3 regions of the Agarivorans sediminis genome follow, and region 2 is predicted to be linked to each of the others. Evidence: predicted binding sites of a transcription regulator. Region 2 holds the regulator's gene; each other region holds the start of a gene.

Region 1 (2,267 bases), 2.0 Mb from region 2:
TGGGAGTACAACCAAGAGTTGGTAGCGTCTAGCACCTTTTCTGCCGAGTGCTGCACAGACCACACTTCAGACGTACAATAATAATCGTCTAAGAAACTTTTTACTGCTGTTTCGCTAGCGACTTGGCTAACTTCGCTGCTGCTAATGCCATCGGCCATAACAGCAGCGAACCCTTTGTGACTAAGCTGCGAGCCTCGCGGAGTAGATACGCCATAACAATCTTGATTAAGCGCCTTACGGCCTTTATCAGAACACTGGCCTATCGAAACACTCAGCTGGCTCGTCATTGATTAACCTTATGCGTTAACAGAAGCTGTTTTGCTAGGCGCTTCTACCGCTGATTTAGCGACTTTACGCTTAGGCGCTGTTCTGATGTGCGTGGTGTAAAGGGTTAGACCGGTAAAGGCTAATCCGCCCACTAGGTTACCTAAAGCCGTAGGGATTTCGTTCCAAAGGAAGTAATCCATCACCGAGAAATCACCGCCCATGATTAGGCCAAATGGGAACAAGAACATGTTTACTACAGAGTGCTCGAAGCCCATGTAGAAGAACAAGAATATTGGCATCCACATAGCGATAACTTTACCGCTAACATTGGTAGAAATCATCGCGCCTACTACACCCATTGATACCATCCAGTTACACAACATGCCGCGAACAAAAATAGTAAACCAACCTGCCACACCGTGTTCTGCATAACCTACGGTACGCGCTTCACCAATGGCTGCTGCTTTAGCACCCACCGCACCAGCTTCGATGTTAAAGCCGTAAGTGAAAATAAAGGCCATCATCACCGCAACGGTTAAGGCTCCACCAAAGTTACCTAAAAACACTAAGCCCCAGTTACGCAACAAGCCAGGTACATCTACGCCGGGCCGTTTATCTAGCAGCGCCAACGGCACTAAAACAAACACTCCTGTTAATAAGTCAAAACCCATCAAATAAAGCATACAAAAACCAACGGGGAACAAGATTGCCCCGATTAAGAAGTTACCGGTGTTTACCGCAATGGTAATAGCAAAGATAGCGGCAAGCGCCAAAATGGCCCCCGCCATAAATGCGCGAATAACGGTATCTCGGGTTGACATGAATACTTTAGATTCACCGGCATCAACCATTTTGGTAACAAACTCTGAAGGAGCTAGATAAGACATAATATTTCCCTATATTGCTTAGTAGTAAAGTAAAACTGTCGGTTTGATTCAGCGTGTTCATTGGTACGTACCAGTGATACACCTTTCACAAGTAGAGCACTTGGCTCTTGATTTACTTGCTGCTTGGGTCTGTCCTTGACCTACAACAAGGATTTTGCAAATGTTGCGCCAGCTCACACAAAAACCACACAAAACCCCAACAATGCAGTAACCATAGAGGCTTATACCGTTCTTTTAGTTTACTTTTGATCACCACTAGTTTGATATATTGCACTGCATTCGCCTCGTCTTGCACCAAATAAGACCGCGAATGAGGATTCATCGCTGAAAATACAGCCAAATCACGCTTAATTACCGGTTAATCAATAAATTCGCTGAATAGATAACGTTTTTTCGTGAAACCAAATTTGTGTTTTGCAATGAGATAGGCGACGCAGCATATTGTTGAAGCTTGTTATAAAGTAATGCGCATTTATCGATAGTTGCGAACTATAGGAAAACCAATGAAGCCCGAGATGCGGCACGCCATTATGGAAAAAGCGGTTAAGGCCCTGCAAGCTGGCAAGTACAGCCAGGCTATTTCAACCATAAACAAGATCAACAAGCTAAAATCACAGCAAGACTATAAAAGCCTTGAGTTAGAGGCCTATGCGCTGTTTCAGCAACAAAAAATTGACCGCGCATTAACTCATTACCAAAACCTGCTAGCCTATGCTGAAAATGACCAACAAAGAAATGCTACCTACAAAAATATTGGTAATGCCCAAAAAGCACTAGGCTTTACTCAAGCCGCAATTGCCTCATATCAGCAGTGCTTTAACTATGACAGCAGTATTGGCAATGCCAACATTGCCGCCTCATTAGGTGAATGCTATTTAGATGAAGACCGCTATTCAGAGCTAGAAGCCTTAGCGGAAAAGATGCAAAGCTGGTCAGGGTATTTCGCCCCAGCCCAAGCCTTATTGATATCGGCGGCAAAAAAACAGAATCAAAAACAAATAGCGCTAGCGCGTATAGAGGCCTTACTCGAACACTCAACATTTGTTGAAGAGTGGCAATTGGAGTTCTCCATAGACACCTTAATGTTTATTAGAGAGCACCACAAAGCGGCCC
Region 2 (2,267 bases):
GATGTTTGTGAGCATGCCTATATCGTTAGCCAAGGCGAATTGATAGCCTCAGGGAAGCCCAAAGAGATACTTGAAAATGAACATGTGAAACGAGTTTATCTCGGCGAGCAATTCAAGCTATAGTTAAAGTGTATCTAGAAAAATATAATAAGAAGAAGGAACAGCGGTAATTAATGAAAGCATCTTTGCAGTTGCGTCTTGGTCAGCAATTAACCATGACACCTCAGTTACAACAGGCCATACGCTTACTTCAGCTATCAACGCTGGATTTACAGCAAGAGATTCAAGAGGCACTGGAAAGTAACCCACTTCTTGAGGCGGATGAGTCGCAGCCAAGCGACAGTGACTCAGTTGAAAAGTCGGCCAACGAAAGAAGTGATGAGGCGGAAAACAGCCAGCCTGAAGTTGACTCTAGCCAAATTGAAGCCGGTGATGCCATTTCCCAAGACACGGTTGCTGAAGACCTACCCGTTGATTCAACATGGGATGATATATATAGCGCCAGTTCTGGCCCTGCGAGTTCAGGCTCTGCTAGTGGCGGCGAAGACAACGACATGTTGTTTCAAGGCGAAACCGTCGACTCCTTACAAGACCATCTATTGTGGCAAATGCGTTTAACTCCCTTTAGTGAAGTAGATCAAGCCATCGCATTAGCGATTATTGATGCGGTTGATAACTCAGGTTACCTCACTCAAGACTGTGACCAACTACTTGAAGGCTTACGCTCCAGTGATAATAACGCACTAGATGTAGAATTAGACGAAGTAGAAGCGGTGCTAAAACGTATTCAACATTTTGACCCCGTCGGCATTGCTGCTCGCTCCTTACAAGAGTGTTTAATGATTCAATTAAGTCGTTTTGCTGAAGAAACACCTTGGTTGAAAGAAGCCAGAGAGGTCGTATCAAATCATATCGACGTATTGGCCAACCGGGATTTTCGTTTATTAGCTCGCAAAACCAAACTCAAAGAAGAACAGCTACGCGAAGTAATGCGTTTAATCCACACCCTTGAGCCACGCCCCGGCAATGCGGTAGAACCGAATCAAGCGCAGTATGTAATTCCCGACGTATCCGTTATAAAACGCCAGGGCCGCTGGGTAGTAGAATTAAACCCGGATGCCATGCCTAAACTACGAGTCAATTCTCACTATGCGTCTTTGAGCAAAACGTCAAATGCTACCGATACTCAATTCATTCGCAGCCACCTACAAGAAGCGAAATGGTTCATAAAAAGTATTGAGAGCCGTAACGAAACCTTATTAAAAGTATCCAACTGTATCGTTCACCACCAACAAGCATTTTTTGAATATGGTGCTGAAGCAATGAAACCAATGGTGTTGAACGATGTGGCTGAAGCAGTAGAAATGCATGAATCGACCATTTCTCGGGTGACAACCCAAAAATTTATGCATACTCCCCGCGGAATTTTCGAATTAAAGTATTTTTTCTCTAGCCACGTGGCTACAGACGGAGGTGGGGAATGCTCATCTACCGCGATTCGCGCACTCATTAAGAAACTGGTTGCTGCCGAAAATACCAACAAACCACTCAGTGATAGCAAGATAGCTGACATTTTGGCAGATCAGGGGATCAAGGTGGCGAGGCGCACGATAGCAAAATATCGTGAGTCTTTAGCGATTCCACCTTCTAACCAACGTAAAAGCCTTATATAACGGCCACAAAAGGGGACAAGATATATGCAAATTAATCTTACTGGACACCATGTAGAAATTACTGAATCACTAAAAGAATATGTCCACACTAAGTTTGCCAAACTGCAACGACGTTTTGAACAAATCAACAATGTTCACGTCATCCTCAACGTAGAAAAGCTCAATCAAATTGCCGAAGCTACCTTGCACCTTAATGGCGGAGAGCTGTTTGCCACTGCAGAGCACTCTGATATGTATGCCGCCATTGATAGCCTCATTGATAAACTTGACCGCCAAGTTATTAAACACAAAGAAAAATTAAACAGACATTAGCCAAAGTAATGCAAATAAATAAAGTACTAAATTTGGACTGTACGCTTAGTACAGTCCAATGTTCCTCTAAGAAGCGCGCATTGGAACTGATAAGTGAACTCGTCGCTAAACAACTTGATACCAGTGCTCAAACTATTTTTGAAAGCCTGTTAAACAGGGAAAAAATGGGCAGCACCGGAATTGGCCAAGGTATCGCTATTCCTCACGGCAGAATCGACAATCAGCACCAAGCTACAGCGGTTTTTTTACGCTGTGACCCTGCTATTTCCTTCGATGCTATTG
Region 3 (2,267 bases), 2.1 Mb from region 2:
AGCTGCAGCTGTTCGTCAATCTTTATAAAGAGTGGATGCATTGAGAACCATAACTGATGATGTATATAAGCAGTTCTGTGGCTTTTTAGAAAAGCAGTGTGGAATTGTATTAGGCGATAACAAGCAATACTTGGTCAAAAGCCGTTTGTCTCCATTGATCGCGCAATATTCCTTATCTAGTTTGACTGAGCTGGTGCAGAAGTCGATGAGTTTGCGCGAAAGAGAGCTGAGAGCTGCGGTGGTTGATGCTATGACCACCAATGAAACGCTATGGTTTCGTGATACCTATCCCTTTCAGCTTCTGGCTGACAAATTGTTGCCTGATTACCAAAAAATGTCACGGCCGGTGAAAATCTGGTCAGCTGCCAGTTCATCAGGTCAAGAACCTTACTCGATAATGATGACGTCTCTCGAGTATCAAGCTAGAAAGCCAGGAGCCCTACCATTGGGGGTTCAAGTTGTGGGGACCGATATTTCGCCTTCTATGTTGGAACACTGCAAAAAAGGTGAGTATGACCCACTAGCTTTAGCCCGAGGTTTATCGCCAGAGCGTAAGCGTCAGTTTTTTGAAGCCACCAGTGATGGGCGCTTTAAAGTTAATGACAAAGTGAGAAAAAATGTAAACTTTCGCCCGCTAAACTTGCTCGACAGTTATGCATTAATGGGCAAGTTCGACATTATTTTTTGTCGTAACGTATTGATTTACTTTAATGCTGATGTGAAGTCGAAAATTCTTAATCAGTTTGCTCAAGCGCTGAACCCTAATGGTTATTTAATGTTGGGGGCATCTGAATCTATCACGGGCTTAACCGACCGATTTAATATGTTACGCTGCCACCCTGGCATTGTTTACCAACTAAAATAAGTCACGCAAAATCAAAGCGGCAGAGTAGGGCAACATTTGCCGCTTTTTTGCCGCTTCCTCTAGAGTGGCGCTGCGCTGTACTTGGCCACTTGCTCTAACTCCTTATATTCCTTCAGTAAAAAGCGTCAAAAAAACTATGGCACAGCTTTTGCAAATTTGAATTTGTAATTGTGTAGAGAGGTTTTTATGGCGATAACATTTGATAAAGCATTAGGGGTTCATCAGCATACCGTAGGGGTAAGAGCCCGACGTTCTGAAGTTATCGCTAGTAATATCGCCAATGCTGATACGCCTAACTATAAAGCACAAGATATCAATTTTAATAAAGCGTTTGCAGCTGCCAAGGCTAATCAAAACGGCGGCATGCATGTGACTAACGAGCGTCACATGACAGGGGGAAGAAGCCAGTTCTCAGAATTAGGTTTCAGAGTGCCCGACCAACCCGATACCGGTGATGGAAACACTGTAGACGTGCAACAAGAGAAAGCAGACTTTATGCAAAACGGTTTGGAATACCAAGCCGGGATCAGTTTTTTGACCAGTAAGTTTAGTGGGTTAAAGAACGCGATTAAAGGAGGTCAATAATGAGTTTTTTTAATGTGTTTGACATTTCGGCTTCGGCAATGAAGGCGCAATCGGTGCGCTTAAACACCACCGCCAGCAACTTAGCCAATGCCGATAGTATCAGTTCGAGTATTGACCAAACCTATCGCGCTAGAAAACCGGTTTTTGCGGCAGAATTAGATAGAGCCAGTGGTGCGATGAATGAATCAGCCAAAGTCACAGTGGCCGGCATCGTAGAGTCTGATGCGCCATTACGTAAAGAGTATTACCCAGAACACCCGATGGCTAATGAAGAAGGTTACATTTTCAAGCCAAACGTTAATGTGATCGAAGAGATGGCCGATATGATGAGTGCTTCGCGTTCCTATCAAGCTAATGTGCAAGTCGCAGAAGCTGCGAAACAAATGCTAAATAGCACTCTCAATTTGGGTAAAAGTTAAGGAGTAGCCCGTGTCTACTATTAATCCACTACAAGGCAGCTATTGGGAACCCGAGTCGGTGGTTCCTGAAAGTAATAATAATCAGTCACTTGGCCAAGAAGACTTTTTCGCCTTGTTAACGACTCAATTGCAATATCAAGACCCGAGTAAACCGGTCGACAATGCTGAAATGATTGCGCAAATGGCGTCTTTTCAAACCTCTGAAGGTATTGCAGAGCTAGGCACTAAGTTTGACACGATGAACTCTATTATGAATTCATCTGCGGCGCTGCAGGCCTCAACCTTAGTTGGCCAGAAAGTACTCGTCCCTTTAGATTACGGTCATAACAGTGGTTCTGGATTTGATGGCGTTGCGGTGACAGGCGCAGCGACTACCAATGTAAAAGTTACTGTCGAAA

Evidence for each region. The regulator sigma-54, encoded in region 2, starts transcription at its own class of promoters, with help from an activator protein. The targets are predictions, from matches to a motif close to GTTGGCACGNNNNTNGNNT.
Region 1: M0C34_RS05555 (formate/nitrite transporter family protein) is a predicted target of sigma-54. The motif match lies at 1,309-1,327, and genes of this name have one in related genera.
Region 3: flgB (flagellar basal body rod protein FlgB) is a predicted target of sigma-54. The motif match lies at 1,001-1,019, and genes of this name have one in related genera.

What each region holds. Positions count from the first base shown of each region.
Region 1 covers NZ_CP096670.1:1,236,957-1,239,223, reverse strand. The annotation lists gene M0C34_RS05560 (bifunctional protein-serine/threonine kinase/phosphatase) at 1-287, opposite strand, end outside; gene M0C34_RS05555 (formate/nitrite transporter family protein) at 297-1,154, opposite strand; gene M0C34_RS05550 (tetratricopeptide repeat-containing sulfotransferase family protein) at 1,658-2,267, shown strand, end outside.
Region 2 covers NZ_CP096670.1:3,809,261-3,811,527, forward strand. The annotation lists gene lptB (LPS export ABC transporter ATP-binding protein) at 1-123, shown strand, start outside; gene M0C34_RS17350 (RNA polymerase factor sigma-54) at 174-1,673, shown strand; gene hpf (ribosome hibernation promoting factor) at 1,698-1,985, shown strand; gene ptsN (PTS IIA-like nitrogen regulatory protein PtsN) at 1,994-2,267, shown strand, end outside.
Region 3 covers NZ_CP096670.1:1,710,540-1,712,806, forward strand. The annotation lists gene M0C34_RS07740 (chemotaxis protein CheV) at 1-28, shown strand, start outside; gene M0C34_RS07745 (CheR family methyltransferase) at 41-865, shown strand; gene flgB (flagellar basal body rod protein FlgB) at 1,052-1,450, shown strand; gene flgC (flagellar basal body rod protein FlgC) at 1,450-1,869, shown strand; gene M0C34_RS07760 (flagellar hook assembly protein FlgD) at 1,880-2,267, shown strand, end outside.